2 regions of the Micromonospora haikouensis genome follow, and region 1 is predicted to be linked to the other one. Evidence: riboswitches for the same ligand, from Rfam matches in the RefSeq annotation. Region 1 holds a riboswitch; the other holds the start of a gene.
What was found. A riboswitch is a leader RNA that binds a small molecule or an ion and turns the genes downstream of it on or off. The one in region 1 is predicted to bind thiamine pyrophosphate.
Positions count from the first base shown of each region.

Region 2: linked by a shared signal. The riboswitch ahead of TK50_RS22030 (ECF transporter S component) and the one ahead of thiE (thiamine phosphate synthase) in region 1 are both predicted to bind thiamine pyrophosphate.

Region 1 covers NZ_JXSX01000002.1:526,437-541,741, forward strand. Annotated here, with positions in the region: gene TK50_RS19020 (ThuA domain-containing protein) at 1-4,337, opposite strand, end outside; TPP riboswitch at 4,824-4,932, shown strand; gene thiE (thiamine phosphate synthase) at 4,927-5,553, shown strand; gene thiO (glycine oxidase ThiO) at 5,643-6,728, shown strand; gene thiS (sulfur carrier protein ThiS) at 6,892-7,092, shown strand; gene TK50_RS19040 (thiazole synthase) at 7,097-7,882, shown strand; gene TK50_RS19045 (thiamine phosphate synthase) at 7,879-8,682, shown strand; gene thiD (bifunctional hydroxymethylpyrimidine kinase/phosphomethylpyrimidine kinase) at 8,679-9,464, shown strand; gene thiC (phosphomethylpyrimidine synthase ThiC) at 9,485-11,077, shown strand; gene TK50_RS35475 (hypothetical protein) at 11,194-13,488, opposite strand; gene TK50_RS19065 (cupin domain-containing protein) at 13,566-13,874, opposite strand; gene TK50_RS19070 (LLM class F420-dependent oxidoreductase) at 13,879-14,847, opposite strand; gene TK50_RS19075 (ABC transporter ATP-binding protein) at 14,850-15,305, opposite strand, start outside.
Region 2 covers NZ_JXSX01000003.1:80,514-95,818, forward strand. Annotated here, with positions in the region: gene gndA (NADP-dependent phosphogluconate dehydrogenase) at 1-192, opposite strand, end outside; gene TK50_RS22020 (energy-coupling factor transporter transmembrane component T family protein) at 326-1,126, opposite strand; gene TK50_RS22025 (ABC transporter ATP-binding protein) at 1,158-2,594, opposite strand; gene TK50_RS22030 (ECF transporter S component) at 2,631-3,221, opposite strand; TPP riboswitch at 3,292-3,397, opposite strand; gene TK50_RS22035 (permease) at 3,720-4,661, shown strand; gene TK50_RS22040 (TIGR03943 family putative permease subunit) at 4,658-5,434, shown strand; gene TK50_RS22045 (alpha/beta fold hydrolase) at 5,464-6,294, shown strand; gene TK50_RS22050 (AAC(3) family N-acetyltransferase) at 6,291-7,166, shown strand; gene TK50_RS22055 (sugar isomerase domain-containing protein) at 7,163-7,912, shown strand; gene TK50_RS22060 (DUF6328 family protein) at 8,057-8,560, shown strand; gene TK50_RS22065 (acyl-CoA dehydrogenase family protein) at 8,700-10,757, shown strand; gene TK50_RS34505 (hypothetical protein) at 10,788-10,958, opposite strand; gene TK50_RS34510 (cellulose binding domain-containing protein) at 11,107-12,306, shown strand; gene TK50_RS22075 (cellulose binding domain-containing protein) at 12,316-13,761, opposite strand; gene TK50_RS22080 (hypothetical protein) at 14,332-14,937, opposite strand; gene TK50_RS22085 (Fur family transcriptional regulator) at 14,986-15,305, opposite strand, start outside.

The DNA.
Region 1 (15,305 bases):
ACGTAGTTGTCGTCGTCGGCGTGGACGATCAGACCCGCCTGCTGGTACTGCTCGGCCAGCAGGCTGCCGTCGACCTTCGTCTCCAGGGTCCAGTCGCCGCTGGGCGCGGTCTGGAGGATGAAGTTCGTCGGCCCGGTGTTGCCGGTGCCGTAGATGTCACCCTTCGGCACGTCGATCTGCAGCGCGCCACCGGTCACCCGGTAGGTGGCCGCGTCCTCCCGCAGGATCGCGTTCCAGCGGCACTTGTCGAGCGCGGTGCCACCGAACTCGTCCGACGGGTCGACCGGGCCGGCCGGCTCGTCCGGCGTGACCTGGAAGAAGTCGAACGCCGCGTCCACCACCGGGGCGGTGGTGCCGCCGTTGAGGGCGAACAGGCCGATCCGGGGGTTGGTGATCCCGGCGAGCGCGGCGGACCGGCCGACCGGGGTGAACGTCGTCCCGTCGGCGGACATGCCCGCCGTCAGGTTGGTGCCGTCGCTGGTCAGCCGCAGCCAGATGGAGTCACCGGCGGGCGCAGCGGTGGCGTCCGCCCCCTCGTTGCGGGGCGAACCGGCGGTCTCCCGGATGAACTCCACCCGGCGGGACCCGCTGTAGAGCAGGTCCAGCTTGGCGTAGTTGTCGTCGTCGCCGTAGATCAGCAGGCCGGCCTGCTGGTAGTTGGCGGTGACGGGCAGGGTGACCTTCGTGGTGGCCTGCCAGGCCCCGCTGGGCGCGGGCTGGAGGACCAGGTTGGTGGCGCCGTTGGTCGTGCCGTACAGGTCACCGGAGGCGGTGGGCAGCCGCAGCGACCCGCCGGAGACCGAGTAGAGCTGGTTCTCCCGGACCACGGTCCAGCGGTTCTTGTCCAGGCTGGTGCCGAGGAAGTCGTCCGAACGCGCCCCGAAGCAGGACGTGTTCGCCGCCTCCACCTTCACCGGGACGGTCACGTACGCCTTCGCGCCCCGGGCGTCGGTCACCGTCAGGGTGGCGGTGAAGGTGCCCGGCACGGTGTACGTGTGGGTGGCGTCGAGGGTCGACGCCGTCTTGCCGTCGCCGAAGTCCCAGGCGTACGTCAGCGGGGTGTCGCCCTCGGCGTCGGTGGCCGTGCCGTCGAAGGTGACGGTGACCGGCGCGGTGCCGGTGGTCGGCGTCGCCGTGGCGCTGACCTGCGGCGGCGCGTTCTCGGTGACGCCGCGGCCGATGAAGTCCATCCAGTTGACGTTGAACAGCGAACCGGTGCCGCCGGCCGGGTCCTTGGCGAGGAAGTACAGCGTGCCCTCAGCCGGGCCGGTGACCGGGGCGGTCACGTCGACGAACTGCTGCCAGCCGCCGGTGCCCGGCACGTTCGCGGTCGCGACCAGCGGGCCGTCGACGGTGCCCGAGCGGACCTCGATCCGCCCGCCCTGGACCGACGAGGCCGCCCGGAAGCGGATCGAGTCGATCCCGGTCAGGCTGGCCGGGGCGAGCGACCACCAGTCACCGTCCTCGATGAAGCCGATGTTCTGGTTGCCGCCGGCGGTGTCGGTGGTGGTCTCCTTCTGCACGCCCGGGTCGCCGCCGCCGGTGCTGCCGGGGGCCCGGCCGGTGGCGGTGAAGTACTCGGCCTGCTTGCGCTTGGGCTGGAGCTGCTCGATCGCCCGGCCGGTCAGCGAGCCGGCACCGCCGGCGCCGCCCTTGTCGGTGTACGTCGCCTCGAAGACGCCGAAGACGTTCGCCTCCGCGCCGTGGCCGGAGGCCAGCGAGGTCTGCACGGTGCCGGTGCAGCCGGTGTGCTGCTCCAGCGGGTGGGCGTGCTCGTCGTGGCCGAGCAGCACCTGGAGCTGGACCCGGTCACAGTCGATGGTGCCGTCTTCCGGGTCGGTCACCTTGATCGTGTACTTGATCTGGTCGCCCCACTCGAAGAAACCGCCGTTCGGCGGGAACTCGATGGTCACCGTCGGGGCGGTGTTGCCGACCGTCACCGGCACGTTCGCCACGGCGGTACGACCCGCCGGGTTGGTGACGGTGAGCTGGGCGATGTAGTCACCGGCGGTGGCGTAGGTGTGCGTCGGGTTCGCCTCGGTGGAGGTCTGCCCGTCGCCGAACTTCCAGGAGTAGGTCAGCGTGCCGCCGTCGGGGTCGCGGGAACCGGCGCTGGAGAAGTTCACGGTCAGCGGTGCGGGCCCGGAGGTGGGGTCGGCGCTGGCCTGGGCGATCGGGGCCCGGGAACCGGCGGTGTAGTCGATCCGGTAGACCCCGGAGTTGTCGTTGTTGCCGCCGAAGCCGCTGCCCCACTCGATCAGGTAGAGCGCGCCGTCCGGCCCGAACTCGAAGTCCATCGGGCGGACCATGGTCATGCCGGTGAGCAGCTGGTTGATGTCGATCAGCGACTTGCCGTCCTGGCTGACCTGCATCGTGTACATCTTCGACTGGTTCCACTCACCGAGGAGCGCCTTGCCGTCGTAGTACGCCGGCCACTTGCGGTCCGACGTGCTGTCGGCGTCGTACCGGTAGACCGGGCCGCCCATCGGGGCGCCGCCGCCGCCGATCTCGGGGAAGCGCGGGTCACCCGCGTAGCCGTAGTCCACGGTCGCCGGGATGGCCGGCGGCAGGTTGGTCAGGCCGGTGTTGTTCGGCGAGTCGTTCACCGGCGCGGCGCAGTTGAACTTCGCCCCGCTCGGCCCGTTCGGGAAGGTGTAGTCGTTGTACGCCTTGTTGTTGCCGGTGCAGTACGGCCAGCCGTAGTTGCCGGCGGTGGCGACGATGTTCCACTCCACCAGGCCCTCGGGGCCGCGGTCCGGGTTGGCCGAGTTGGCGTCCGGTCCGTAGTCGGCGACGTAGAGGGTGTCGGTCTTCTGGTCGACGCCGATCCGGAACGGGTTACGGAAGCCCATGCCGAAGATCTCGGGGCGGGTCTTCGCGGTGCCCGGCGCGAACAGGTTCCCCGTGGGGATCGTGTAGGTGCCGTCGTCCTCCGGGTGGATCCGGATCACCTTGCCGCGCAGGTCGTTGGTGTTGCCGGCGCTGCGCTGCGCGTCGTAGTCCTGCCGGCCGGCCCGCTCGTCGATCGGCGTGAAGGCGTTCGACTCGAACGGGTTGGTGTTGTCGCCGGTGGCCAGGTACAGGTTGCCCTTCGAGTCGAAGGTCATGCTGCCGCCCGCGTGGCAGCAGGTGTTGCGCTGTGTGTCGACCTGGAGGACGACCTTCTCGGTGGCCTTGTCGATGGCGTCACCGTTGACGGTGAACCGGGACAGGTAGTTGCGGGGGCCGCCACCGGCCGGCGCGTAGTAGAGGTAGATCCACTTGTTGGTGGCGAAGTCCGGGTCGAGGCGGAGGCCGAGCAGGCCGTCCTCGTTGCCGGTGAAGACGTCCAGCTTGGTCGCGGTGACCGTGTTGCTGGTGTCCGGCTTGATGATCTGCACCCGGCCGTCACGCTCGGCGTAGAACACCCGACCGTCCGGAGCGATGTCCAGCTCCATCGGGTTGTTGGTGTTGCTGTCCAGCGTCACCTTGTCGAAGTTCGAGGTCTTCGAGGCGCCGCAGTCGGCCTTCTCCACGCCCGCGGCGGTGCGGATGCCGCCGAGCAGGTGGGCGAGGAACTCGGGCTCCTGGTACGACTGCTGGGTGTGGCCGCCACCGGTGTACCAGGCCCGGCCGCCGTCGTAGTCCTGGCACCAGGCGGTGGGGTGGTCGGCGCCCATCGCGCCGCTGCCCGGGGTGTAGGACTTCTCGTCCAGGCTGGCCAGGACGTGCACGTTGGAGCGCGGGTTGGTCCGGAAGTTGTACCACTCGTCGAACCGGGACCACTTGTCCGGCAGCGTGGCCGTGGACGGGTGGGCGTGGTCCTCGACCTTGACGGTGGCCTGCTGGTTGGCGGGGTGGTTGTTGAAGTACGCGCCGACCAGCTTGCCGTACCAGGGCCAGTCGTACTCGGTGTCCGAGGCCGCGTGGACGCCGGCGTAGCCGCCGCCGGCCTTGATGTAGCGCTCGAACGCGGCCTGCTGGTCGGCGTTGAGGACGTCACCGGTGGTCGACAGCCAGATCACGGCCTGGTACTTCGCGAGGTTGGCGTCGTTGAACGCGGCGCCGTCCTCGGTCGTGTCGACGGTGAAGCCGTTGTCGGTCCCGAGCTTCTGGATCGCGGCGATGCCGGCCGGGATCGCGTCGTGCCGGAAGGCGGCGGTCTTGGAGAAGACGAGCACCGAGAACGGGTCGGTGGCGGCTGCCGCTGCGGGGGCCGCCAGGGGCGCCGCCTGCGCGGCGGCCGGTGCGGCCTGCGCGGGGGTGCCGGCGACCAGGCCGGTGGCGACGAGGGACAGGCTGAGAAGTGAGGAACTGAGGATGCCGCGAGGTATGCGGCGGCGGCGGGATGGAGACACTCCATGCTCCTTTTGTCCGAGCTGGACAGTGGTGGGCTCGGGGACGACTTCGCCGCAGACCGTCCCCGGTCGGTGCGGTGCCTGGGTCAGACCAGGGCCCAGGCACCTTGTAACGTCGGTGCGGGCCCAGGCCCGCACCTGTCGGACCGGTACGCGAGGGGGTCGCATACCGCTGGTCGGTGCGCGGCCACGCCAGGGCCGCTCACCGGTCGGATCGGGTGCGCGGCCACGCCAGGGCCGCGTACCGGTAGGTCGGTGCGGGCCACGCCGAGGCCACGCGCCGAAATATGTCGATCGGTTGAACAAATTAGCGCCGCTGGACTCGTTTCCGGCAAGGCGTCGGCGTGTAACGATTCGGTATCGGCGATCGACCTATCCGGCGCATGCGGAGGAATGGGGAGAAGCGGCTCGCCGGCCGGCTGACCGTGGTCTGGACCACCGGTCGGATCCCTTGGCGGATCAGCCGATTCGTCGTACGGTGACACGGACGTAACCCACGGGAGCCCGGTGTACCGGGCTGAGAGGGGGGCTGGAGCCCCCGACCGTCGAACCTGATCCGGGTAATGCCGGCGCAGGGAGGAGAGTTGCCGTGCCGTCCCTTGGGCGACTGCATCTGATCACCGACACCCGGCCGGGGCGGGACCCGCTCGCCGTGCTTCGCGCCGCCCTGCCGGTGGCCCGCGCCGAGCTGGTCGTCCAGGTCCGCGTCACCGACGACGCCACCGACCGCGAGGCGTACGACCTGGCCCGGCGGGCGGTCGCCCTCTGCGCCCCGTACGGGGCGATGTGCCTGGTCAACGACCGGCTGCACGTGGCGCTCGCGGTCGGCGCCGCAGGCGGCCACGTCGGCGCGGACGACCTGCCGGTCGCGGCGGCCCGCCGGGTCCTCGGCCCCACCGCCGTGCTCGGCGCGACCGCCCGCGCACCCGGGCCGGCCGCCGAGGCGGTGGCCGGCGGGGCGAGCTACCTCGGCGTCGGCCCCTGCCACGCCACCGACACCAAGGCGGGCCTGCCGGACCCGATCGGCCCCGAGGGGGTACGCGCCGTGGCCGGGGCCGTGGCGGTGCCGGTGATCGCCATCGGCGGGGTGACCGCCGCAGCGGTGCCGGCGCTGCGCGCCGCCGGGGCGTACGGGGTGGCGGTGGTCGGGGCGCTCTCCGCCGCCGCCGATCCCGCACGGGCCACCGCCGAGCTGCTCGGGGCGCTGACGTGCTAGCCCGCGCCGAGGTGCCAGCCCGCGCCGACGGGTTAGGAAGGGACCCTTCCTATGCAGAAGGCGTTGACCGGGGGCCCTTCCTTACCGACGTGGCGGTGGTGGGGGGCGGGGCCGTCGGGCTGGCGGTCGCGTGGCGGTGCGCGGCGCGCGGGCTGCGCGTCACCGTGCACGACCCGGCCCCCGGGTCGGGCGCGTCCCACGTCGCGGCCGGGATGCTGTCGCCGGTCGCCGAGGCCTACTTCGGCGAGCGGGAGCTGACCGGGCTGCTGGTCGCCTCGGCCGCCCGCTGGCCCGCGTTCGCCGCCGAGCTGACCGCCGCCAGCGGCGTCGACCTCGGATACCGCACCGAGGGCACCCTCGTCGTCGGGCTCACCGGCGACGACCTGGCCGAGGCACAGCGGCTGTGGTCGTACCAGCGGGACCTGGGGCTGCCCATCAGCCCGCTGCGCCCGTCGGAGCTGCGCGACCGCGAACCGGCGCTCGCCACCCGGGTGCGCGGCGGCGCGGTCGCCCCCGGCGACCACCAGGTCGACCCCCGGCGGCTGGTCACGGCGCTGCGCACCGCCGCCGAGCGGGCCGGCGCGACCCTCGTCACCGGCGCGGTGCGGGCGCTGTCCGACCTGGACGCCCGGGTCACCGTCGTCGCCGCCGGCTGCGGGGCCGCCGCGCTCACCGGGCTGCCGGTCCGGCCCGTCAAGGGCCAGATCCTGCGGCTGCGCGCGCCCGACGGCGGTCCGCCGGGCTTCCGGCACGTCGTCCGGGGGTACGCCGACGGCGAACCCGTCTACCTGGTGCCCCGCGAGGACGGGGAGGTGGTGGTCGGCGCGACCGTCGAGGAACGCGCCGACACCGACGTCACCGCCGGGGCGGTGCTGCGGCTGCTCCGCGCCGCCGTGGATCTCGTCCCCGAGCTGGCCGAGTACGAGCTGGTCGAGGCGACCGCCGGGCTGCGCCCCGGCACCCCCGACAACGCCCCGATCATCGGGCCGCTGCCCGGCCGGCCCGGCGTGCTCGTCGCCACCGGCCACCACCGGCACGGCATCGTGCTCACCCCGCTCACCGCCGACCTCGTCACCGAGCTGGTCGTCGCCGAGCCCACGGCCCCCGCGACGGCGGACCCGCTGCTCGCCCCCTGCACCCCCGAGCGGTTCGCCGGCCAGCGCCGGCCCGGCTGACCGTCGTCACCCCGACCGACCCGACCGATCCGCGCGACCGATCCGCGTCACCGGTCCGCGTCACCGGTCCGACCGCGCCGCCGCCGACCCGGCCGATCGCGTCCGGCCCGGCGCATCCCGTCCCGGTGGCGGGCCGAGGACGCATCCGAGGAGGAGCACCCACATGGAACTGACGGTGAACGGCACCGGGCGTACGCTGCCCGCCGGCGCGACCGTGGCCGACGCGGTCGGCCTGGTCACCGACGAGCGGCGCGGCCTCGCCGTCGCGGTCAACGGCGAGGTCGTGCCGCGCGGCGGCTGGCCGGCGACCCCGCTGCGCGACGGCGACCACGTCGAGGTGCTCAGCGCCGCCCAGGGCGGGTGACGACATGTCCCACGAGGGCTCCTCGTTCGAGCTGGGCGGCGTGACGTTCGGGTCCCGGCTCATCCTCGGCACCGGCGGCGCGGCCAGCCTGCACGCGCTGGAGCAGGCGATCCGGGCGTCCGGCACCGAGCTGGTGACGCTCGCGCTGCGCCGCGTCGACACCGCCCCCGGCATGGGCGGCGGGCTGCTCGACCTGCTGGACCGGTGCGGGGTGCGGCTGCTGCCGAACACGGCCGGCTGCTACACGGCCGGCGAGGCGGTGAAGGTGGCCCACCTGGCCCGCGAGGCGTTCGACACGGACTGGGTGAAGCTGGAGGTGATCGGCGACGAGCGCACGCTGCTGCCCGATGGGGTGGAGCTGCTGCGCGCCGCCGAGACCCTGGTCGCGGACGGGTTCACCGTGCTGCCGTACACGTCGGACGACCCGATCCTGGCCCGGCGGCTCGCCGACGTCGGCTGCGCGGCGGTGATGCCGGCGGGCGCGCCGATCGGCTCCGGACTGGGCGTGAACAACCCGCACCACATCCGACTGATCCGGCAGAGCGTCGACGTGCCGGTGATCCTCGACGCGGGGATCGGCACGGCGTCCGACGCGGCGCTGGCCATGGAGCTGGGCTGCGACGCCGTGCTGCTGGCCAGCGCCGTCACCCGCGCCGCCGACCCGGTCGCCATGGCGAGCGCCATGCGGTACGCGGTCGAGGCGGGCCGCCTGGCCCACGGGGCGGGCCGCATCCCGCGCCGCTTCCACGCGCTGGCCTCCACCCCCGACGAGGGAAGGCCAGCCCTATGACCCCACCCCCCACCCCGCCTCTTGCGGATCTTGGAAGGAAATGGCCCCTCCAGGGGCCGGAATCTTCCAAGATCTTGCCGCCGACGCCCTGCGGCGTCGTCCTGCTCGCCGATCGGGGAGGGGACGCCACGGGAGGGAGCGCGCCGGGGGCGCTCGTGCGGGTGGTGGTGGGTGCCGTGGCCGGGGGAGTGCGCTGGGTGGTGCTGCGGGAGAAGGACCTGCCCCGCGCCGAGCGGGCCGCGCTCGCCGCGCACCTGCGCCCGATCCTCGCCGAGGCCGGCGGCACCCTGGTCGTGGCGGGCCCCGACCCGCTCGGCGGCGACGCCGTGCACCTTCCGGCCACCGGCCCGTACCCGCCGCCGCGCCCCGGCCCCGCCGGTCGTCCCCGCCCGTGGCTCGTCGGCCGCTCCTGCCACGACGCGGCCGAGCTGGCGCGACTGACCACCGAGGACTACGCGACCCTCTCCCCGGTGTATCCGAGCAGGTCGAAGCCCGGCTACGGCCCGCCCCTCGGGCCGCGGCGGCTCGGCGAGCTGATCCGGTTCAGCCCCGTGCCGGTCCTCGCCCTCGGCGGCATCGAGACCCCGGAGCAGGTGCGCGCCTGCCTGGCGGCGGGCGCGGCGGGGGTGGCGGTGCAGGGCGCGATCATGCGCGCCCCGGACCCGGCCGAGGCAGCCGCCACGCTGACGACCGCCTGGGCCGAGGCGCGAGCCGGCCAATCGTGCGCGGAGACGCCCCAGCCCTCAACCGGGACCACCGCCGCAGCCCTGGTGGACCGAGCGAGCGAGGCGACCAAGTGACCCCGACGACCGTGCTCACCATCGCCGGCTCCGACTCCGGCGGGGGCGCCGGCATCCAGGCCGACCTCAAGGTCTTCGCGGCGCTCGGCGCGTACGGCACCAGCGTCCTCACGGCCGTCACCGCACAGAACACCCGGGGCGTGGACGCCGTCCTGCCGCTGCCGCCGCGCACCGTCACCGAGCAGCTCGACAGCGTGCTCGGCGACTTCCGGGTGCGGGCGGTGAAGACCGGGATGCTCGGCAACCCGGCCGTCGCCGACGCGGTCGCCGACGCCGCGCGGGCGGGACGCCTGCCGCACCTCGTCGTCGACCCGGTGCTCGTCGCCACCAGCGGGCACCGGCTCGGCGTGGTCGAGGCGGTCGAGCGGCTGCTGCCGTACGCCGAGGTGGCGACGCCGAACTGCGCGGAGGCCGCCGCCCTCACCGGACGCCCGGTGACCACGGTCGAGGAGATGGTGGCCGCCGCCGAGGCCCTCGCCGCCGGCGGCCCGGCGCACGTGGTGGTCACCGGCGGCGACGTGGACGCGGCCGGCGAGTCGGTGGACGTGCTGGTCGGCGGCGGGGCGACCACGCTGCTGCGCGCCCGGCGGGTGCGCACCCGGCACAGCCACGGCACCGGCTGCTCGTTCTCGGCGGCGATCGCCGTGCGGCTTGCGGCCGGGGATCCGGTGCCGGCGGCGGTCGCGGCCGCCAAGGAGTACGTCACCCGCGCGCTGACCGGCGCGCGGGACTGGGAACTGGGCGCGGGACGCGGCCCGCTGGACCACTTCGGCTGGTCCTGACCACCACCTGGGAGGCAGTCATGCAGGCACGACGCAAGGTCTACGTCGAGGGGGCCCGGCCGGACGTCCGGGTGCCGTTCGCCGAGGTCGACCTGACCGGCGACAACCCGCCGGTCCGGCTCTACGACACCTCCGGCCCCGGCTCCGACCCCGAGGTGGGGCTGCCGCCGCTGCGCGGACCGTGGATCGCCGAGCGCGGCGACGTCGCGCCGGTGCGGGGGGCGGGCACCCCGCTCGCGGGCGCGGACGGGAAGCGCCCGACGCAGCTCGCGTACGCGCGGGCCGGGGTCGTCACCCCGGAGATGGAGTTCGTGGCGATCCGGGAGGGGATGGCCCCGGAGTTCGTCCGCGACGAGATCGCCGCCGGCCGGGCGGTCCTGCCGCTCAACGTCAACCACCCGGAGTGCGAGCCGGCGATCATCGGCAAGGCGTTCCTGGTGAAGGTCAACGCCAACATCGGCACCTCGGCGGTCACCTCCTCGGTGGCCGAGGAGGTGGAGAAGCTGACCTGGGCCACCCGGTGGGGCGCGGACACCGTGATGGACCTGTCCACGGGCAAGCGGATCCACGAGACCCGCGAGGCGATCGTGCGCAACTCGCCGGTGCCGATCGGGACGGTGCCGATCTACCAGGCCCTGGAGAAGGTCGGCGGCGACCCCGTAAAGCTGAGCTGGGAGGTGTTCCGCGAGACGGTGATCGAGCAGGCCGAGCAGGGCGTCGACTACATGACGGTGCACGCCGGGGTGCTGCTGCCGTACGTGCCGCTGGCCGTCGACCGGGTGACCGGGATCGTCTCCCGGGGCGGGTCGATCATGGCGGCCTGGTGCCTGGCGCACCACGAGGAGAACTTCCTCTACACCAACTTCCGCGAGCTGTGCACGATCCTCGCGCGGTACGACGTGACGTTCTCCCTCGGCGACGGGCTGCGCCCCGGCTCCATCGCCGACGCCAACGACGAGGCCCAGTTCGCCGAGCTGCGCACCCTCGGCGAGCTGACGAGGATCGCCTGGGAGTACGACGTGCAGGTGATGATCGAGGGCCCCGGCCACGTGCCGATGCACAAGATCAAGGAGAACGTGGACCTCCAGCAGGAGTGGTGCCACGAGGCCCCGTTCTACACCCTCGGCCCGCTGACCACCGACATCGCCCCCGCGTACGACCACATCACGTCGGCGATCGGCGCGGCGATGATCGGCATGTTCGGCACCGCGATGCTCTGCTACGTCACGCCCAAGGAGCACCTCGGCCTGCCCGACCGGGACGACGTGAAGGCCGGCGTGATCGCGTACAAGATCGCGGCGCACGCGGCGGACCTGGCCAAGGGCCACCCCGGCGCGCAGGCGTGGGACGACGCGCTGTCGAAGGCGCGGTTCGAGTTCCGCTGGTCCGACCAGTTCAACCTCTCGCTGGACCCGGAGACGGCGCGGTCGTACCACGACGCGACCCTGCCGGCCGAGCCGGCGAAGACCGCGCACTTCTGCTCGATGTGCGGCCCGAAGTTCTGCTCCATGAAGATCACCCAGGAGCTGAAGGAGTACGCGGCGCGCGGCATGCAGGACAAGTCGGCGGAGTTCGTCTCCTCCGGCGGCCGGGTGTACCTGCCGCTGGCCTGACCCCGGCCCGCGCCCCGCCGGGCTGGCCTTGCCGGGCCTGCGCCCGGAGCCATGTCGGCGACGTGGGGGTATCCCGTCGAGGCTTACCCCGCCACGTCGCCGACATGGCGGCGGGGTCAGTCCCGGTGGTGCCGGCCGGAGGGGCGCAGCGAGCGCCGGTCGGCGTCCGTCGACCCACCGTCCTCGCCCGACACGGGGCGGGCGAGGCCGGTGACCCAGTCGACGTACTCCTCGTCCTGCGCCGGCAGCGGTTCCGGGTCGTGGCGGTCGTCCCGCTCGGCCGCCGGGCCCACGTCGTCTCCCGCCCGCGTCCGGCCGCGCCGGAAGAGGGGCCGCAGGAGCCGGGACCGGCCGGCGGGCGCGTCCTCCGGAGGCGTACCGGCCGCTGCGGGGAGGGCGGCACCGGGCTCGCCGGCCGGTCCCGTCCCGTCGGCGGGGGCAACGCCTGTCCCGTCGGTGAGGGCCGCGCCGGTCGTCCTCGCCGCGGCCTGCCAGAGCCCGCCCGGTTCACCCGGTTCGCTGCGTGGAAGCGGCGTCTCGCCGACCACGTGGCGCTCGGGCGCCGGCCTGGCGAACCGCCGGGCGGCGTTGCCGAACGCGTCCCAGCTCGCCGCCTGGTCGAGGTCGGGCAGGGGCAGCCGGGGGCGGGGCCGCGGGGCCGGCTCGGCGGCCTGGCCGGTCAGGGCCGGGTCGATCAGTCCGCCGGTCGAAACCGGGTCGATCAGTCCGCTGGTCAGGGCCGGGCCGGCGGCCTCGCCGGTCCCGCTCACGCTGGTGGCCTCGCCCGCCGATGCGGCGGGGACCTCACCTGCGGCGGCGACCTCACCGCCCTGGGCGGGGCCGGCGGCCTCGCCGCCTTCGGTGAAGGTGGTGGGCCCACCGGCCTGGGCGGGGGTGGCGGGCTCCCCGCCCGGGGTGGCATCGACGCCCCCGCCGCTCGGGGTCGGACCGGTCGCCTCGCCGGTCCCGGCCGCGTCGGTGGGCTTGGCCGCGTCGGTGGGCTTGGCCGCGTCGGTGGGTCGGGCGGCGGTCGTGCCGGAGGCCATCGGCCACTCCCAGTGGGCGGGGGGAGCGCCCGCCGGACCGTCGACCCCGACCCGGTCCCGGCCCTCGTCGCCCCGACTGCGGGGGCCTCCGCTGCGGGCGGCGTCGCCGGTGCGGTCGTCCGGCAGCGGGTCGCCGATGGTCGCCGGGACCCGGCGGGCCGTGGTCGCGCCCGGTTGGGCGGCCAGGTCGGCCGGGCCGTCGGGCCCGTCGGCGTCGCCGGCCACCGGCGGGGTGGGCCCGGTCGGCAGCGGCCGGAGAATGTCCGTCGGCTCGATCGCGCCCTGCTGCCCGCCTGCGCGGGGCGAGCCGGGCAGGCCGACGCCGCGTCCCCTGGTCAGGCCGGCGGCGCGCATCCCGGACAGGGCCGCGCGGAGCGTCCCGGGCGGGCGGGCACCGAGCGCTCCGGTCAGGGGCGCACCCCCGGCCCCGGACAGGTCGGCCGTCGGCACGCCGGCCGCCGGATCGACGCCGCCGGCCGGCCCGTCGGCCAGCGTATCGGCGCTGGCGGAGCGGGCGAGGAGGGGCCAGCGGGCCAGGGCGGCGGCCGTGGCGCCGAGCAGGCCGGTGGCGACCGCGAGCAGGGCACCGTAGTAGGGCGCGAGCTGGTACCGGTCGGCCGAGTCGCCGGGGCCGGCGGTCAGGTAGGCGAAGGCGACCAGCACGGGGCCCGCCGCCCCGGTCGCGCCGGCGATCAGCGGCGGGTGCCCACGTCGGCGGGCCAGCGCGCCGGAGGCCGCGCCCGCGAGCAGGGCCACCAACGGCAGGACGATGGTGGCCAGCCCCTGCGCCGCGTCGGCGGCGAGCCAGCCCGGCTCGAACACCCCCAGGCGTACGGTCGGCAGCGGGCCGGTGCCGACGAGGGCCGGCAGGGCCGAGACCAGGGCGACGAACCAGACCGTGCCGGCGACCGCCGCGACGTTCCAGCCCAGCGGCGGGCGCAGCAGCACGGCGAGCGCCGCGCCGGCGCCGACCACCGCGCCGAGGGTCGCGCAGATGCCCATCGCCCAGACCGGGTCCACACTGTTGAGCTGGGTGGCCCGGGCCGGCTGCATGCACAGCGGCGCGACGACGGTCGCGCCCAGGGCCGCCGCGCCGGCCAGGGCGAGCCGCCCGGTCGTGGTGCCGGTGACCGGGTCGGCGCTGACGAGCCGCTCGGTTACCACCGCGCCGACCACGGCGGCGAGCGCCGCGCACCAGCCCACCCAGACGAGCTGGGCGGGCCACCGGTTGACGGTGGCGTCGGTGAAGTCGCCGGCGATCCGCACGATGCCGAAGCCGTACGCGACGCCGAGCTGGCCGGCCCCGGCCAGCATGCTCACCCCGAGCGCGGTGGACAGCGGCTTGCCCCACGTCCGAAAGGCCATGTCGGGCACGTTACGGCCCGGTGCGCCCGATCGCCACCTTGGCACCGCGCGGCGCGCCCGACGCGCCCGGCCTGGGACTACTTGAGCTCGACCAGCCGCGCCAGGTACGTCGTATCCCCGACATTGGTGAGCATGTGGACGGCACCCGGGTCGCGGTAGACGACCCCGCCGGTCGGCTCGTCCGCGTCGATGGTGGTGCCGTCGATCGTCTGCACCACGTTCTTCGCGCCCTGGACGGCGATCACCAGGTACGGGTGGTCGTGCCGGTGCAGCGGCTGCCGCTCGCCCGGCTCCAGCCGGATGTGCCACACCCGCACCCGGTCGTTCTCGTAGACGATCTCCTGGCCCACCGGGCCCAGCTCGGTTCCGTCGATCACGTCGGTCATGCGGTCAGCCTCCAGTGGCGGGAGCGTCGGCGTGCCCCAGGTGCGGGAGCACCTCGGCGGCGACGAGCTCCAGGTGGTCGAGGTCGGCGAGGTCGGTCAGCCGCAGGTGCACCCGGGTCGCCCCGACGGCGGCGAACTCGCCGATCCGGTCGACGAGCCGGGCGGGCGAGCCGACCACCGCTTCCTCCGGCGGCAGGGCGCTCTTGGCGTGCAACGGCGCGGCCCGCAGCCGCGCCTCGGCGTCGGTGCGCCCGATCGCCACCGCGATGGCGGCGGAGAGGACGAGCGGTGCCCGCCCCGACGCCGGGCGGCCGTGCCGGTCGCACGCCTCGACCACCCGCTCGTACGCGGCGGCGGTCTCGGCGACGCTCTTGAACGGCACGTTGAACTCGTCGGCGTACCGGGCGGCCAGTTCGGGCGTGCGCCTGGGGCCGCTCCCGCCGACGATCACCGGTGGGCCGGGCCGCTGGACCGGCTTGGGCAGGGCGGGCGCGTCGACCAGGCGGTAGTGCTCGCCGGTGAAGCTGTACGTCTCGCCGACGGGGGTGCGCCACAGGCCGGTGATTACTTCGAGCTGCTCGGCGAGCCGGTCGAAGCGCTCGCCGACGGCGGGGAACGGGATGCCGTACGAGGTGTGCTCCCGCTCGTACCACCCGGCGCCGATGCCCAGCTCGACCCGGCCGCCGCTCATCTGGTCGACCTGGGCGACCATGACGGCGAGCGGCCCGGGGAGCCGGAAGGTGGCCGAGGTGACGAGGGTGCCGAGCCGGATCCGGGTGGTCTCCCGGGCCAGCGCGGCGAGGGTGAGCCAGGCGTCGGTGGGGCCGGGCAGGCCGGGCTCGGTGCCCAGGAACTGGTAGTGGTCGGCCCGCAGGAACCCCTCGAAGCCGCCCGCCTCGACGGCCCGGGCGAAGCGCAGCTGGTCGTCGTAGGTGGCGCCCCGGTGCGGCTCGGTGAAGACGCTGACCCGCATGGTCACCGCCCCTCCGCGCCGGCCCCGGTGGCGGCGGGCGCGGCGGGGGCGTCGCGTTCCATCAGCAGCTCGTGCAGCTCGGCGCTGACCCGGGCGACGTCGGCGAGGTGGGCGTTGCGGCCGAGGGTCCGGGGCCGGGGGATGTCGACCTCGACGATCGCGCGGATCCGGCCCGGCCGAGGGCTGAGCACGACCACCCGGTCGGCGAGCAGCACCGCCTCGTCGATGGAGTGGGTGACGAAGACGACGGTGGCCCCGCTGGTCATGTGCACCCGCTGGAGCTCACCGGAGAGCTCCTCGCGGGTGAGCGCGTCCAGGGCGGAGAACGGCTCGTCCATGAGCATCACCCGGGGGTCGCCGATCAGCGACCGGCACAGCGAGACGCGCTGCTGCATGCCGCCGGACAGCTCGTGCGGCAGCCGCTTCTCGAACCCGGCGAGCCCGGCCAGGTCGAGCAG
Region 2 (15,305 bases), on a different contig from region 1:
GAAGTCCGCCAGGGACTCGGACGGCACGAACGTCCCCTCGTCACCGTGCTCGGCGACCAGGCTGCGGGTCCGCTCCGGCGACCGGTTGTGCACCGCCACCGTGAACCCGTTCCGGGCCAGGTTGCGGGCCAGGTTCCGGCCCATCACCGCCAGCCCCGTCACGCCGATCTGCGCCGTCGCCTGTTGCGTCATCCGTACCCGCCACCTCTCGCGTCGCCTGTAGTGCTGCGACGGTATCGCGCCGCCCGCCGGGCCGGGACCGGTGGTCGACGCGGTGTCACAGTGTGGTGGCGTCCGCCCCGCCGTCGCCGCGCTGACCTGCGGGTCAGCCGATCAGCGGGCGGAACGTGCCCAGGGCGACGCTGACCGCCAGCGCCGCCCCGGCCAGCGCCGCCGCCCCGGCGACCAGCAGCCCGTCGGCGGGGCCGAACCGCTGCCGCCGGGCGACCGTGCGCGGCGTGGCCGCGTCGAAGCCCCGGGCGTCCATCGCCACCGCCAGCCGGGTGCCCCGCCGGATCGCGCCGACCAGCAGCGCGAACGCGGTCGAGACGAACAGCCGCAGCCGGGCCACCGGGTTACGGCCGGCGTCCACCCCGCGCGCCCGCCGGGCCATGCTGATCATCTGCCACTCCTGGCCGAGCAGCGGCACCAGCCGGAACGCCGCCAGCGCGCCGATTGCGAAGCGGGCCGGGGCCCTCGCGTTCTGCACCAGCGCGTCGGCCAGGTCGGTCGGGTCGGTGGTGGCGAAGACGATCACGCCGGGCAGCGCCACCGCGAGCATGCGCAGGGCCAGCCCGAGCGCGGTCAGCAGCACCCCGCTGGTGACCGCCACCGGCCCCGCCTCGACCAGCGTCCGGCCAGTGCGCTCGGCGGCGAACAGGACCAGGGTCACCACGATGCCGGCGGCGCTGAGCAGCAGCGGGGCGGCCCGGCGGGCGAGCACCCCGTACCGGATGCCGAACAGCGGCAGCACGGCCAGCTCGACGCCGATGGCGACGGCCGGCGCCACCGGGTCGAGGGTGGCGAGCAGGGTGAACGAGAAGACCAGCGCGGCGGCGACCTTCGCCACGGGGTTGCGCCGGGCCAACGGGGCGCCGGGCACGGCCACCGGAGAGATGCTGATCACGCCGCCACCGCCCGTCTGCGGCCGGTGCCGGTCACGCCGCCACCGCCGCCGGGTCGCGGGCCAGGGTGAGCCGCCGGTCGGCCAGGGCCGCCACGAAGTCCGCGTCGTGGGTGACGGCGACGACGCCGTGCCCGCCGTCGCGCAGCTCGGCGAACAGGTCCACCAGCTCCAGCCAGGTGCGCCGGTCCTGGCCGAAGGTGGGCTCGTCGCAGACCAGCAGGCGGGGCGCGGTGGCCAGGGCCGTCGCCACGCTCAGCCGCCGCGCCTCCCCACCCGAGAGGGTGTACGGGTTCGCGCGCGCCAGCCGGGCCAGGCGCAGCCGGTCCAGCAGCCCGTCGACGGTGGCCCGGACGGCGGCCTCGCCGTGGCCGGTGCGGCGCGGGCCGAGGGCCAGCTCGTCGTAGACCGTGCCGGTGACGAACTGGTGCTCCGGGTCCTGGAAGACCGACCCGATCCGGCGGGCCAGGGCGGGGGCCCGCCAGCGGTGCGGCGCGGTGGCGGCGTCCCGCCCGGCCAGCTCCCGGGTCGCCGCCACCTGCCCGGCCCCGGGCCGCAGCAGGCCGCCCAGCAGCAGCGCCAGGGTCGACTTGCCCGCACCGTTCGGGCCGAGGACGGCGAGCGCCTCGCCGGCGCGTACCGCCAGGTCGGTCGGGGCGAGGCGGGGCGGCAGGGCGGCCCCGTCGGCGGTGAGCAGCGCCTCGCCGGGGGCGGCGGTGGCCCGCCGGGGCGGCACCGTCCGGCCGGGCACCCAGACCCCCTCGGCGGCGAGCGCGTCGCCGTGTGCGGCGAAGACGGCCTCCGGCGGCCCGTCGGCGCGCACGCCGCCGCCCGGCTCCAGCACCACCACCCGGTCGACCAGCGGCAGCGCCTCGGCGACCCGGTGCTCGACCAGGACCAGCGCGGTGTCGGCGGTGACGGCGTCGGCCACGGCCCGGCGGACCAGCGCCGCCCCGGCCGGGTCGAGGTTGGCGGTCGGCTCGTCGAGCAGCAGCAGCCCCGGCCGCGGGGCGAGCGCTCCGGCCAGCGCGAGCCGCTGCTGCTCGCCGCCGGAGAGGGCGGCGGTCGGACGGTCCCGGTCGTACGGGAAGCCGACCCGGCGCAGCGCCTCGTCCACCCGGGGCCAGATCTCACCGGCGGGCACGCCCCGGTTCTCCAGCCCGAACGCGACGTCGTCGCCGCAGCGGGCCATCACGAGCTGGCTCTCCGGGTCCTGGAAGACGATGCCGACCCGGTCCCGGTCGGCGCGGGGATCGACGCCGTCGACCTCGACGGTGCCCTCCTGCTCGCCCGAGTCGTCGGACAGCAGCCCGGCCAGCGCGGCCAGCAGCGTGCTCTTGCCGGCCCCGGAGGGCCCCAGCAGCAGCACCCGCTCGCCGGCCTCGACGCTCAGGTCCACCCCGCGCACCGCCCAGGCCCGCCGCCCGGCGTGCCGCCACCCGAACCCCCGCAACACCACCCGTGCCGTCACCCGTCCCCCTTCCCGGTCGGCCTGTGGACGCTCCCGCTAGATCGGGGTGCGGGCGCGGGCGGCGGGGAAGCGGTCCAGGGCGCCCGTGGTGAGCAGGGCGCGCAGGAGGGCCCACGCGCCCGCGCCCGCGATGATCGTGGCGCTGACCACGGTGAGCAGGGCGTACGGGAGGCGGTAGCCGGTCAGGTCGTACTCGGCGTTCCACACGAGGAAGTCGAACAGGGCGGCGCCGACGCCGGTGAGCGCCCCGGCGAGCAGCGCGGTCGGCAGCCGGAAGGAGCGGTAGCGGAACGCGGCGAACGCCAGCTCCGCGCCGAGGCCCTGGACCATGCCCTGCGGGATCACCGTGCCGGCCCACTGGCTGCCCAGCAGGGCGGACAGGACGGCGGCGACGGTCTCGCAGTACAGGGCCGCGCCCGGCTTGCGGATCACCAGGCCGCCGAGCACGGCCGGCATCAGCCAGACGCCGTAGAGCAGGGTCTGCGCGGGCGGGAAGAACGCGAACGCCCCCTCGGTGGCGCTCCAGACCAGGCCCCAGGCCCAGAAGATGACGCCGAAGGCGACGGCGATCACCGAGGCGACCACGATGTCGATCGTGCGCCAGCGGTTGCTGTCGGTGTGGTTCATGGTGGCTCCCAGTCCTTGACGAACCAGGAGAAGACGCACGCCGCGCCCGGTGGCACCGGACGTCGACGCGGCTGGAGGTCGACCGAACTCCCTGCGCTGGCATTACCCAGATCAGGTTCGAGGGTCTGCGGGCGGTGCCCGCACTCTCAGCGCTGTGCGCTCCCCTGTCGGATGTGAAGTTGTCTCCCCGACGCTAACACCCGGGAAGATCACCGGGCAAAGTGATCTTTCCGCAGCTCACCAGGGAGGATCCCGGAACCCGGTCACCGCCGTTTCGGCGTCGTTCATCGACCCGGCCCGCTGGGCGCGATAGTGTCGCGCCGCCGAACCTCACCCGCCTCCAGGGAGCAGACCGTGGCGTCGACGACCGACAGCTCCGCGCCGCCCGTCGGCCCCGACGGACGGGCCCCGGCGACGGGGCCGGGCGGCGGGGACGGGCCGGACGTACCCCAGGGGGAGGCGGCGTCGGGCGGGCCGCGACGGTCGGTCGGCGGCCGGATCGGCTCGGTCGAGGTGCTGGCCGCGCTGCTGGTCCTGCTGATCGTGTTCCGCGCGCCGCTGACCGACGCGCTGTCCGCGCCCCGGCTGCAGACCTGGACGACGGTCTTCGTCTCGGTGCTCGTGCAGGCCGTGCCCTTCCTGGTCTTCGGGGTGCTGCTCTCGGCGGTGATCGCGGTCTTCGTGCCGCGCTCGTTCTGGGCCCGGGCGCTGCCGCGGCACCCGGCCCTCGCGGTGCCGGTGGCCAGCGCCGCCGGCGTGGTGCTGCCCGGCTGCGAGTGCGGCTCCGTGCCGATCGCCGGGTCGCTGATCCGGCGCGGCGTCACCCCGGCGGCGGCCCTGGCGTTCCTGCTCGCCGCCCCGGCGGTCAACCCGGTCGTGCTCGCCGCCACCGCCGTCGCCTTCCCCGGCGCACCGGAGATGGTGCTCGGCCGGGCGGTGGCCAGCCTGGTCGTCGCCATGGTCATGGGGTGGCTCTGGCTGCGGCTCGGCCGCGCCGACTGGATCCGGCTGCCGCGCCGGCCCGAGCTGGACGGGGCGTCGCGCGGCGCTGCCTTCTGGGCGGCCGTGCGGCACGACGTCGTGCACGCCGGGGGCTTCCTGGTCGTCGGCGCGATGGCCGCCGCCAGCATCAACGTGCTGGTGCCGGAGCGCTGGCTGCAGACCCTCGCCGACTCCCCGGTGCTGTCGGTGCTGGCCCTGGCCGTGCTCGCCGTGCTGCTGTCCATCTGCTCGGAGGCCGACGCCTTCGTCGCGGCGTCGCTGTCGCAGTTCTCCCTCACCTCCCGTCTCGTCTTCCTGGTGGTCGGTCCGATGGTCGATCTCAAGCTGATCTCCATGCAGGCCGGCGTCTTCGGCCGCCGGTTCGCGGTCCGGTTCGCCCCGGCGACGTTCGTGGTCGCCGTCGGCGTGGCCGGCCTCGCCGGGGCGGTGCTGCTGTGAACCGGCAGGCGCAGGCCGTCGTCCTGCTGCTGCTCGGCGGCGCGGTGGTCCGGGCCAGCGTCACCGACCTCTACCTGCGCTACGTCAAGGAGGGGCTGCGGCCGTTCCTGATCGCCGCCGGGCTCGTGCTGATCGCCGCCGCGGTCATGACCCTGTGGTACGACCTGCGCCCCGCGCCGCGCGGCGACGCACCCGCGTCCGGCGGCGACGGGCCCGCGTCCGGCTCCGGTTCCGGCGGGCAGCCGGAGGACGACGACGGGCACGGGCACGGCCACCACGGGCCGCGCGTCGGCTGGCTGCTCCTGCTGCCGGTGCTCGGGCTGCTGCTGGTCGCCCCGCCGGCCCTCGGCTCCTACGCGGTGGGCCAGGCCGGCACCGCGCTCGCCGGCCAGCAGCAGTCGGACTACCCGCCGCTGCCGCCGGGCGACCCGGCCCCGGTCACCGTCCTCGACTACGCCTCCCGGGCCCTGTTCGAGCGGGGCGCGTCGATCGGCGAGCGGCGGGTCCGGCTCACCGGGTTCATCGCGCCCGGCCCCGACGGGCAGCCCATCCTGGCCCGCATGGTGCTCTCCTGCTGCGCCGCCGACGGCCGCCCCGTCAAGCTGGGCATGACCGGCGACGTGCCCCTGGGCCTGCCGCCCGACACCTGGGTCGAGGTCACCGGCCGCTACAGCGACCGGGTCGGGCGGGACCCGGTCAACGACGCCGAGATCCCCTACCTCGCCGTGGAGTCCTGGCGGGAGGTGCCCGCCCCGAGAAACCCGTACGAGTGACCGGCCCCGCCCTGGGTAGGCTGCCGATCATGCGGGTCGACGCGCGAGGGCTGACGTTCGAGGTGCACGCCGGAGGGCCAGCCGACGGCGAGCCGGTGCTGCTGCTGCACGGTTTCCCCCAGCACAGCGGCGAGTGGGACGAGGTCACGCCGGCGCTGCACGCCGCTGGGCTGCGCACGTACGCGCTCGACCAGCGCGGCTACTCGCCCGACGCCCGGCCGGCGGAGGTCGAGGCGTACCGCATTCCCGAACTGGTCGCCGACGCGGCGGCGGTGCTCGACGCGCTGGGCGTCGACGCGGCCCACGTGGTGGGGCACGACTGGGGCGCGATCGTCGCCTGGGGGCTGGCCGCCGCCCACCCCCACCGGGTGCGCACCCTCACCGCCGTGTCGGTCCCGCACCCCGCCGCGATGGCCCACGCGCTGGCCACCGACACCGAGCAGAAGGCCCGCTCGTCGTACATCGCCCTGTTCCGCAAGCCCGGCAAGGCCGAGAAGGTGCTGCTGGCGTTCCGGGCCGTCGCCCTGCGCCGGCTGCTCGGCGGCATCGGCGACGCCGCCCGGGTCGCCCGGTACGCCGACCCGATGCGCGCCCCGGGCGCGCTGACCGCCGCCCTGAACTGGTACCGCGCGATGTCCGGGAAGGACCTCGCGGCGGTCGGGCCGGTGTCGGTGCCCACCACGTACGTGTGGAGCGACCGGGACACGGCGGTCGGCCGGGTCGCCGCCCGGGCCTGCGCCGCCCACGTCACCGGCGACTACCGCCCCGTCACGCTGGCCGGGGTGTCGCACTGGATCCCCGACGAGGCGCCCGGCCCGCTGGCCGAGGCGATCCTGGCCCGCACGGCCACGGCCCGATGACGCCGGCACCGGCCGCCCGGCCGCACACCCGCGCCTCGCTCGCCGCGCAGCTCACCGACCTGGGGGTACGCCCGGGCGCGGTGGTGCTCGTGCACGCCGGGCTGAAGGCGCTCGGGTTCGTCTGCGGCGGCGCGCAGGCGGTGGCCCTCGCGCTGCGCGACGTGCTCGGCGAGCGGGGCACGGTCGTGGTGCCCACCCACACGCCGGAGAACAGCGACCCGGCCGAATGGACCAACCCGCCGGTGCCGGCGCACTGGTGGCCGGTGATCCGGGCCGAGACGCCCGGCTTCGACCCGGCGGTCACCCCGAGCCGGTTCATGGGGGCGCTGGCCGAGACCGTCCGGGGCTGGCCGGGTGCCCGGCGCAGCGACCACCCGCAGGTCTCCTTCGCCGCCCTCGGGCCCGCCGCCGAGCGGATCGTGGCCGGGCACCGGCTGGCCGGCATGCTCGGCGAGGACTCGCCACTGGGCCGGCTCTACGACGCCGACGCCGACGTGCTGCTGCTCGGCGTCGGCCACGACTCGAACACGTCGCTGCACCTGGCCGAATACCGGCAGCCCGCCCCGCCGAGGCGACGGGAGGGCGCGGCGGTGCGGACCCCGGACGGCGGCCGGCGCTGGGCGGGGTGGGACGACATCGTGCTCGACGAGAGCGACTTCCCCCGGCTCGGGGCGGCGCTGGAGGCGACCGGCGCGGTGCGGGTCGGCCCGGTCGGCGACGGGACGGGGCGGTTGATGCGCCAGCGGGCCGCGGTCGACTTCGCGGTCGACTGGCTGGCCCGCCACCGGGCAACGGTGGCCGGCGGCCGGACAAGGACCGACGGGACCGGCGAGACGCCGGACGGCAGCCGGGGGACGGAGGACGACGCATGACGATCAGCGCCGAGGACTACCTGGCGGTGGTGACGGAGACGATCGGCCGGGTGTCGGCCAGCCAGCGGGAGGCGGTGGGCCGGGCGGCCGACCTGATCGCCGACGCGCTGCGCGCCGACGGGGTGGTCCACGCGTTCGGCACGGGCCACTCCGAGGCCCTCGCCATGGAGATCGCCGGCCGGGCCGGCGGCCTGGTGCCGACCAACCGGATCGCGCTGCGCGACGTGGTGCTGCGCGGCGGGGCCCCGGCCGACGTCCTGGGCCCGCTGCTGGAGCGGGATCCGGCGGTGGCCCACCGCCTCTACGAGCTGGCCCCGGTCCACCCGTCCGACGTGTTCGTGGTGGCCTCCAACTCCGGGGTCAACGGGGCGATCGTGGAGTTCGCGGCGCTGGTGACCGGGCGGGGGCACCGACTGGTCGCCATCACGTCGGCGCAGCACTCGGCGCGGATGGCGTCCCGGCACCCGTCGGGGCGCAAGCTGGCCGACTTCGCCGACGTGGTGCTGGACAACGGCGCACCGTACGGCGACGCGACCCTGCCGCTGCCCGGCGGCGGCGCGGTCGGCGCGGTCTCCTCGATCACGGCGGCCCTGCTCGCGCAGCAGGTCACCGTCGAGGTGGTGGCCCGGCTGCTCGCGGCGGGGGAGCCGCCCCCGGTCTACCTGTCGGCCAACATCGCCGGCGGCGACGCGCACAACGACGCCCTGGAGGCCCGGTACGCGGGCCGGATCCGCCGGGGGGCGTGACCGCTTCCGATCGGGTTCGGCCGCGCCCCGCCGCCCCGCGCGGGCGCGGGCGTGAATGGGTTTCGTCGTCGATCCGATCGGGCAATGGCGATGCTGCCGGCGGGCCGCACCCGCCGGCAGTACCGTCGCCCCCGGAGGTAACGCGTGTCCAAGGAAACCGAGCGGCAGCGCTGGCAGCGCAACTTCGCCGACCTGCTCCAGGAGTTGCGGGTCGCGCAGACCGGTGTGCAGATCCTCTTCGCGTTCCTGCTGACGCTGCCGTTCAGCAACGGTTTCACCAGGACCAGCGACTTCCAGAAGGACGTCTACATCGTCGCGCTGCTGTCGGCCGCCGCCGCCACCGCGATGATCATCTCCCCGGTGGCCTTCCACCGGGCGCTGTTCCGGCAGGGCCGCAAGCCGGAGCTGGTCCGCTTCGCCCACCGGATGGCCAGCGGCGGGCTCGCGTTCATGCTGGTCTCGATGGTCAGCGCGGTCCTGCTGATCACCGACTTCGTGCTGGACCGGGGCATCGCGTTCGTGCTCACCGCGGTCACCGCCGTGTGGTTCCTGACCTTCTGGGTCTTCCTGCCGTTCGCCCGCCGCAACTGGGGCGAGGACGACATCGACGACGACGATGACGACCCGCAGACGCTGACGGGCGACTGACCGCGCCCGCTGCGACCAGCGGTGACGCTGTCGGAAATCCGAAGTGCACGCGACGCTACCCCTGGGTAACAACCGGGGGTAGCGTCGCTCGTGAGTCGAGCACGTCGACGCATCCGGACCGAGGTTCGAGGAGGCAGCCGTGACCACGACGCAGAACAGCCGACCCGCGCCCGACCCGGCGGAGGGAGCCACGCCGGACGCCGGCCCGCAGCCGGTGCGGGGGAGCGCGGCGGCGGACGACGCCGGCCCGACGCCGGCCCAGGGAAGCACCGGGCCGCTGCCGGCGGAGGCCGGGCAGGTGTCCGAGAAGGAGGCCCGGCAGGTCGCCGAGGCGGCCCGAGAGTCGGCCTGGGACCGGCCCAGCTTCGGCAAGGAGCTGTTCCTCGGGCGGTTCCGGCTCGACCTGATCCACCCGTGGCCGCGCACCGATCCGGCCGAGGACGCCCGCGCCGAGGAGTTCCTGGGGCGGCTGCGCGCGTACCTGGCCGCCGAGGTCGACGGCGCGGCGATCGAGCGGGACGCCCGCATCCCCGACGAGGTGTTCCGGGGCCTGGCCCGGCTCGGCGCGTTCGGCATGAAGATCGACCGGAAGTACGGCGGGCTAGGGCTGAGCAACCTGCACTACTGCCGGGCGCTGATGCTGGCCGGCTCGGTCAGCCCGGCGATCGGCGCGCTGCTGTCGGCGCACCAGTCGATCGGCGTGCCGCAGCCGCTGAAGATGTTCGGCACCGACGAGCAGAAGCAGCGCTTCCTGCCCCGGCTCGCCGCCGGCGAGGTGTCGGCGTTCCTGCTCACCGAGCCCGACGTCGGCTCCGACCCGGCGCGGCTGGCGACCACCGCCGAGCCGACCGCCGACGGCACCGGCTACCGGCTCAACGGGGTGAAGCTCTGGGCCACCAACGGCACCGTGGCCACGCTGCTGGTGGTGATGGCCCGGGTGCCGGCGACGCAGGGGCGGCGCGGCGGGATCACCGCGTTCGTCGTCGACGGCGACGCCGAGGGCATCACCGTGGAGCGGCGCAACGAGTTCACCGGTCTGCGCGGCCTGGAGAACAGCCTCACCCGGTTCCACGACGTGTTCGTGCCGGCCGAGAACGTCATCGGCGGCGAGGGCAAGGGTCTCAAGATCGCCCTGACCACCCTCAACACGGGGCGGCTCTCGCTGCCGGCGATGTGCGTCGGCGCGGGCAAGTGGTCGCTGAACGTGGCCCGGGAGTGGGCCGCCGACCGCGTCCAGTGGGGCCGGCCGGTGGGCGAGCACGAGGCGGTCGCCCAGAAGCTCGCCTTCGTCGCCGCCACCACGTACGGCATGGAGACGATGCTCGACCTGTGCTGCCTGCTCGCCGACGACGACCGCAACGACATCCGGATCGAGGCGGCGCTGGTCAAGCTGTACGCCAGCGAGATGGCCTGGAAGATCGGCGACGAGCTGATCCAGATCCGGGGCGGGCGCGGCTACGAGATCGCCGACTCCCTGGCCGCTCGGGGCGAGCGCCCGGCGGCGGTCGAGCAGCTGCTGCGGGACCTGCGGATCAACCGCATCTTCGAGGGCTCCACCGAGATCATGCACCTGCTGATCGCCCGCGAGGCCGTCGACGCCCACCTGTCCGTGGCCGGCGACATCATCGACCCGGACGCCGGGCTCGGCCGCAAGGCGAAGGCCGGCGCGCGGGCGGGCGCGTTCTACGCGCGGTGGCTGCCGACCCTCGCCGTCGGCCGGGGGCAAGCCCCGACGGCGTACGCGGAGTTCGGCCCGATCGCCGGGCACCTGCGCCAGGTCGAGCGGTACAGCCGCAAGCTGGCCCGGTCGACGTTCTACGCGATGTCCCGCTGGCAGGGCAAGATGGAGCGCAAGCAGGCGTTCCTCGGCCGGGTGGTGGACATCGGCGCGGAGCTGTTCGCGATGAGCGCGGTCTGCGTCCGGGCGTACGCGGAGAAGGACGCCCGCCCGGAGAACGTCGAGCTGGCCGACCTGTTCTGCCGCCAGGCCCGGCTTCGGGTCGACGCCCTGTTCACGGCCCTGTGGGCCAACACCGACCCGGTCGACGTGGCCGCGGCGCGGCGGATCCTCGCCGGCCGGTACGCCGCCCTGGAGGACGGGGTGATCACGCCGTCGGCCGACCTGCCCTGGGTGGCCCGCTGGACGCCGGGCCCGTCCACCGCCGACGACGTTCGCCGCCGCATCCCGCCGGAGTGAGCCGCATCCCGCCGGAGTCGAGGGGGCCGGTCAGCGGGAAGCGATCGCCCAGGCCAGCACGGCCGCCAGGATGAGCCCGTTGAGCAGCGCCAGCACCAGGTACGCCTGCGGCGGGATCTTGCGGCCCCGCTTGACGAAGCTCACCAGCACGGCGGCGTACGCCAGCAGCAGCACGGCGACGACGATCAGGAAGTAGAGCACCGCCCCACCCTAGACGAGCGGCTCGGCGGCCGGCCGACGGTCGGCCGCCGAGCAGGGCCGGGCGGCGGGCACGGCCGGGTAGCATGCGCGTATGAATCGAATCTCATCAATCAATAGGTGGGGCGCGGCGTATCGGCGCGCCGCCGGGGTGGTCGCGATCGCGCTGGCGGTCCTGGCGGGCGGGGTGGCGGTCGCGGCCGGGGCCGCCACCGCGGCGGCCACCGGCTGCCGGGTCGACTACAAGGTCACCAGCGAGTGGCAGGGCGGCTTCGGCGCGGACGTCGCCATCACGAACCTCGGCGACCCGGTCTCCGGCTGGACGCTCACCTGGTCCTTTGCCACCGGGCAGCGGGTCACCCAGGCGTGGAACGCCACCGTCACCCAGAGCGGGTCGGCGGTCAGTGCGAGGGACGCCGGCTACAACGGCGCCATCGGCACCAACGCCAGCGTCAGCTTCGGCTTCACCGGCGCGTGGACCACCGCCAACCCGGTGCCGACGGCGTTCTCGCTCAACGGGGTGCCGTGCACCGGCGCGCCGACCGCCACGCCGTGCGCGCCGCCGTCCACCCCGTCGTCGCCGTCGGCCACCCCGTCCCGTACGCCGACCCCGACGCCCTCCACGCAGGCCCCCGTCACCGTCTGGCTGGCCGGCGACTCCACGGTCGCCAACCCGTCCTCCAGCGGCGCCTGCCCGGTCGGCTGGGGCAACCAGTTCGGCCAGTACCTCAACGCCAACGCGACCGTGGTGAACAGCGCGGTCGGCGGGCGCAGCATCCAGACCTGGCTGTACGACCCGAACGTCACCACCACGAAGAACTCGGCCGGCGAGTGCGTGGTCAGCCCGGAGACGTACTCGACCCGCTGGCAGGCCATGCTGAACTCCGGCACCGGGATGAAGGCCGGCGACTACCTGTTCATCCAGTTCGGCATCAACGACGGCGACCCCAACTGCAACCGGCACGTCGGCTCCGCGCGGTACAAGCAACTGCTCGGCGTGATGGCCAACGCCGCCAAGCAGCGCGGCGCGCGCCCGGTCTTCCTCACGCCGGCCGCCGCGATCACCTGCTCGGGCAGCACCGCCGTCGGCAACCGGGGCTTCCTCACCGAGACGTTCGACGCGGGCGCGGCCAACAACGTGCCGGTCATCGACCTGCACAGGCTGAGCTACACGCTGTACAACCGGCTCGGGCTGTGCCCGAACAACGGCGACTACGGCTCGGGTGCGGTGGGCGCGTTCTTCTGCAACGACCACACGCACTTCGAGGCGGCGGGTGCCCGGCAGATCGCCGGCGTGGTCGCCACCGCGCTGCGCGACCAGCAGATCGGCCTGGCGGCCTACCTGCGTTGACGACGGCGGTCAGGAGAGCGCGCAGGCGGCGCCGTTGAGGGTGAACGCGGTCGGCCGGGTGTTCGCGCCGGGGGCGTCGGCCAGGAAGCCGAAGCTCACCGTCGTGCCGGCCGCGATCGTGCCGTTCCAGCTGGCGTTGGTCGCCCGCACGGTGCCGCCGCTCTGCGCGTAGCTCGCGTTCCACGCCTGGCTGATCCGCTGGCCGTCGGCGAACGTCCACTGCACCGTCCAGCCGTCGACCGGCGCGGTCCCGGTGTTGCGGACGGTGACCTCGCCCTGGAAGCCGCCCTGCCACTGGCCGGTGACCGCGTACCCGACGGAGCAGCCGGTCGTGCCAGCCGGCGGGGTGGTGACGGGCGGCGTGGTTGCCGGCGGGGTGGTGGCGGGCGGGGTGGTCGTGCCGGGCGTCGGGGTGGTGGTGCCCAGCTTCGCGGCGACGATCGGGGCGAGCCGCGCCGCGATCGCCCGGTGTCCGGCGTCGTTCGGGTGCACCGAGTCGCTCAGCCCGTCGGCCGGCAGCCACCCGGTGGTGTCCACGTAGAACACGTTGCGGTCGCCGCCGCCGGTCACCGTCGTGACGGCGGCGGCGGTCTCCGCGGCGTACCGGCCGCTGAAGGTACGCAGCGCGAAGATCGCCGCGCGCGGGTACTTCCCCCGCACGGTACGGATGAACGTGGCGTACTGGCTCTGGAAGTCCGCGCCGCTCACCCCGTGGCCGCGGTCGTTGGTGCCCAGGTTGATCACGACGGCGTCGGCCTGGTAGCGGCTGAAGTCCCAGTTCGGGCTGGTGGCCGCGTATCCGGTCTTGAGGAACTGCGCGGCCACGCTGACGCAGCCGTCGGCGGTGGCCACCAGGCAGCCCCCGCCGTAGCCAAGCTGGGTGTGCTCGGTGCCGAGCTGCTCGCCGGTCAGCCAGCCGTACGCGGTCAGCGCCACGCGCGACGACGTGGTGCCCAGCGTGATGGAGTCGCCGACGAACTCGATCAGCCGGGGCCGCACCGGGGTCGGCAGGGTGGTCGCGCCCGCGTCGAGGGTCAGCCCCTGGAACACCGCGTCCCCGGTGTACGAGCCGCCGACCACCCGGTACGACACCAGCAGCGTGTGGTTGCCGGCGCGCAGCGGGGTGGGGGTCAGGTTGACGGTCCCGCTGACGTTGGTCAGGTACGTGAAGTCGGCCCCGTCGATGCTGTAGTACAGGTCGATGGTGCGGCGTTGCCGCAGCTTGACCGTGGTGCCGGTGAACCCGGTCCTCAGGTAGGCCCCGGCCCAGTTCGGCACGTACGCGGTGCTGTTGCTCTTGTCCCAGCGGCCGACGAACGCGATGTTCGGGTCGGTGGGCGAGCCGTCACCGGTCGCCGCCCGTGCCGGCGGCAGCCCCAGGAGCGTGGCGGCGAGCATCGCCACCACGCCGACGGCACCGGCCGCGACGATCGACCGCCTGCGAGACACGGACATGGGTCGCTCCCTCCCGGCACCCCGGCACCCGGCGCAGGGCAGGCACCCGAGGCGAACGCATCGATGCCTATCTAATCCCCTTCCCGTGGTGCGCACAACCGCGGCGGACGCGACGGTCGTGGCGGCGCTGGCGGTCTGGCCCGCGTGGTGGTCGCCCTGCGTCACGATCGTGGCTCCTTCGAGGTCCCCGGTCGGTCTGACTCTGCGTCACGGCCTTGCCGCACCCGACACGTCTCCTCGCTCCCTTTGCTCTGCACCCATCCACGCAACACCCGGCTTGAGCAGCCGGGATGCAAGATCGCGGACCATGTTGAGGGGCGGCGTGCGGTTGCGCTGCGTGACTGCTGCGCATGTGGGTGCAGAGCAAAGGGGGCGGAGGGGGTGCCGGCGTCGGGGCGGCGAGTCACGCGGCGTCACGTGCCGCCGGGGCGTCGGTGCGGCGGGCCGACGCCCGCCGGTCCGCCCGGCAGGCACGCCGGTCCACCCGACAGGCCCGGCAGGCCGGCGGGCCGCCCGGCGGGCCGGCAGACCCGACGCTTGCCGGTCCGCCCGGCAGGCCCGGCAGCCCGGTCAGCGGCCCGTGCGCAGGCCGAGTCGGCGCAGCTCCAGCGCCGCGAGCGCGTCGACGGTGGCGTCGTCGCCGCGCCGCCACGCCTCGGCCACGTCCGGGGCGATCCGGGCCAGCTTCCCCAGCGGCTGTCCGGCCAGCGCCCGCAGGGCCAGCAGGTCCCGGCCGGCGGGGGCGGTGGCCAGCGCCTTCGCCGAGGCGGCCCGACGCATCCAGCGCAGCCGCAGCGGCAGCCAGCCGAACAGCACCAGGCCGAGCGGGAAGACCAGCACCGCGATGCTGAGCGCCAGCGCGAGCTGGCCGACCAGCTCCTGCTGGTCGCGGCCCGCCTCGGCGACGGCCCGCGCCGCGTCGGCGGCCTTCGTGAACGGGGCGGTCAGCTCGTCGCCGACCAGCGGCACCCGGCCGACCTTGCCGCCGGCCTCGGCCAGGTTGTCGGCCAGGCCGCCGCCGGCCCCCTCCAGCTTCTGCCCGGGTACGGCGAGCTTCTGCACCAGGTCGTGCACCCAGAGGGCGAAGCGGATCGCGGCGTACACCCAGGCGAGGACGAGCAGGTCGGTGAGCAACTGACGGGCGGCGGTCGGGAAGCGATCGGCGTAGATTTTCACGCCGCACAGCGTGCCACGGCCGCCCCGGCTCGGCACGGGTCGGAATTGTCAGCCGGTGCAGGCCGGGCAGGTGCCGAAGATCTCCAGGGTGTGGCTGACGTCGGCGTACCCGTGCTGCGCCGCCACCCGCTCCGCCCAGGCCTCCACGGTCGGCCCCGCGACCTCGACGGTGCGGCCGCAGACCCGGCAGACCAGGTGGTGGTGGTGGCCCTCGCTGCACCGCCGGTAGAGGTGCTCGCCGCCCGGCGGGCGCATCACGTCGATCTCGCCCGCGTCGGCCAGCCCCTGCAGCGTGCGGTAGACGGTGGTCAGCCCCACCCGCTCGCCGCGCTCGCGGAGCATGGCGTGCAGGTCCTGCGCGCTGTGGA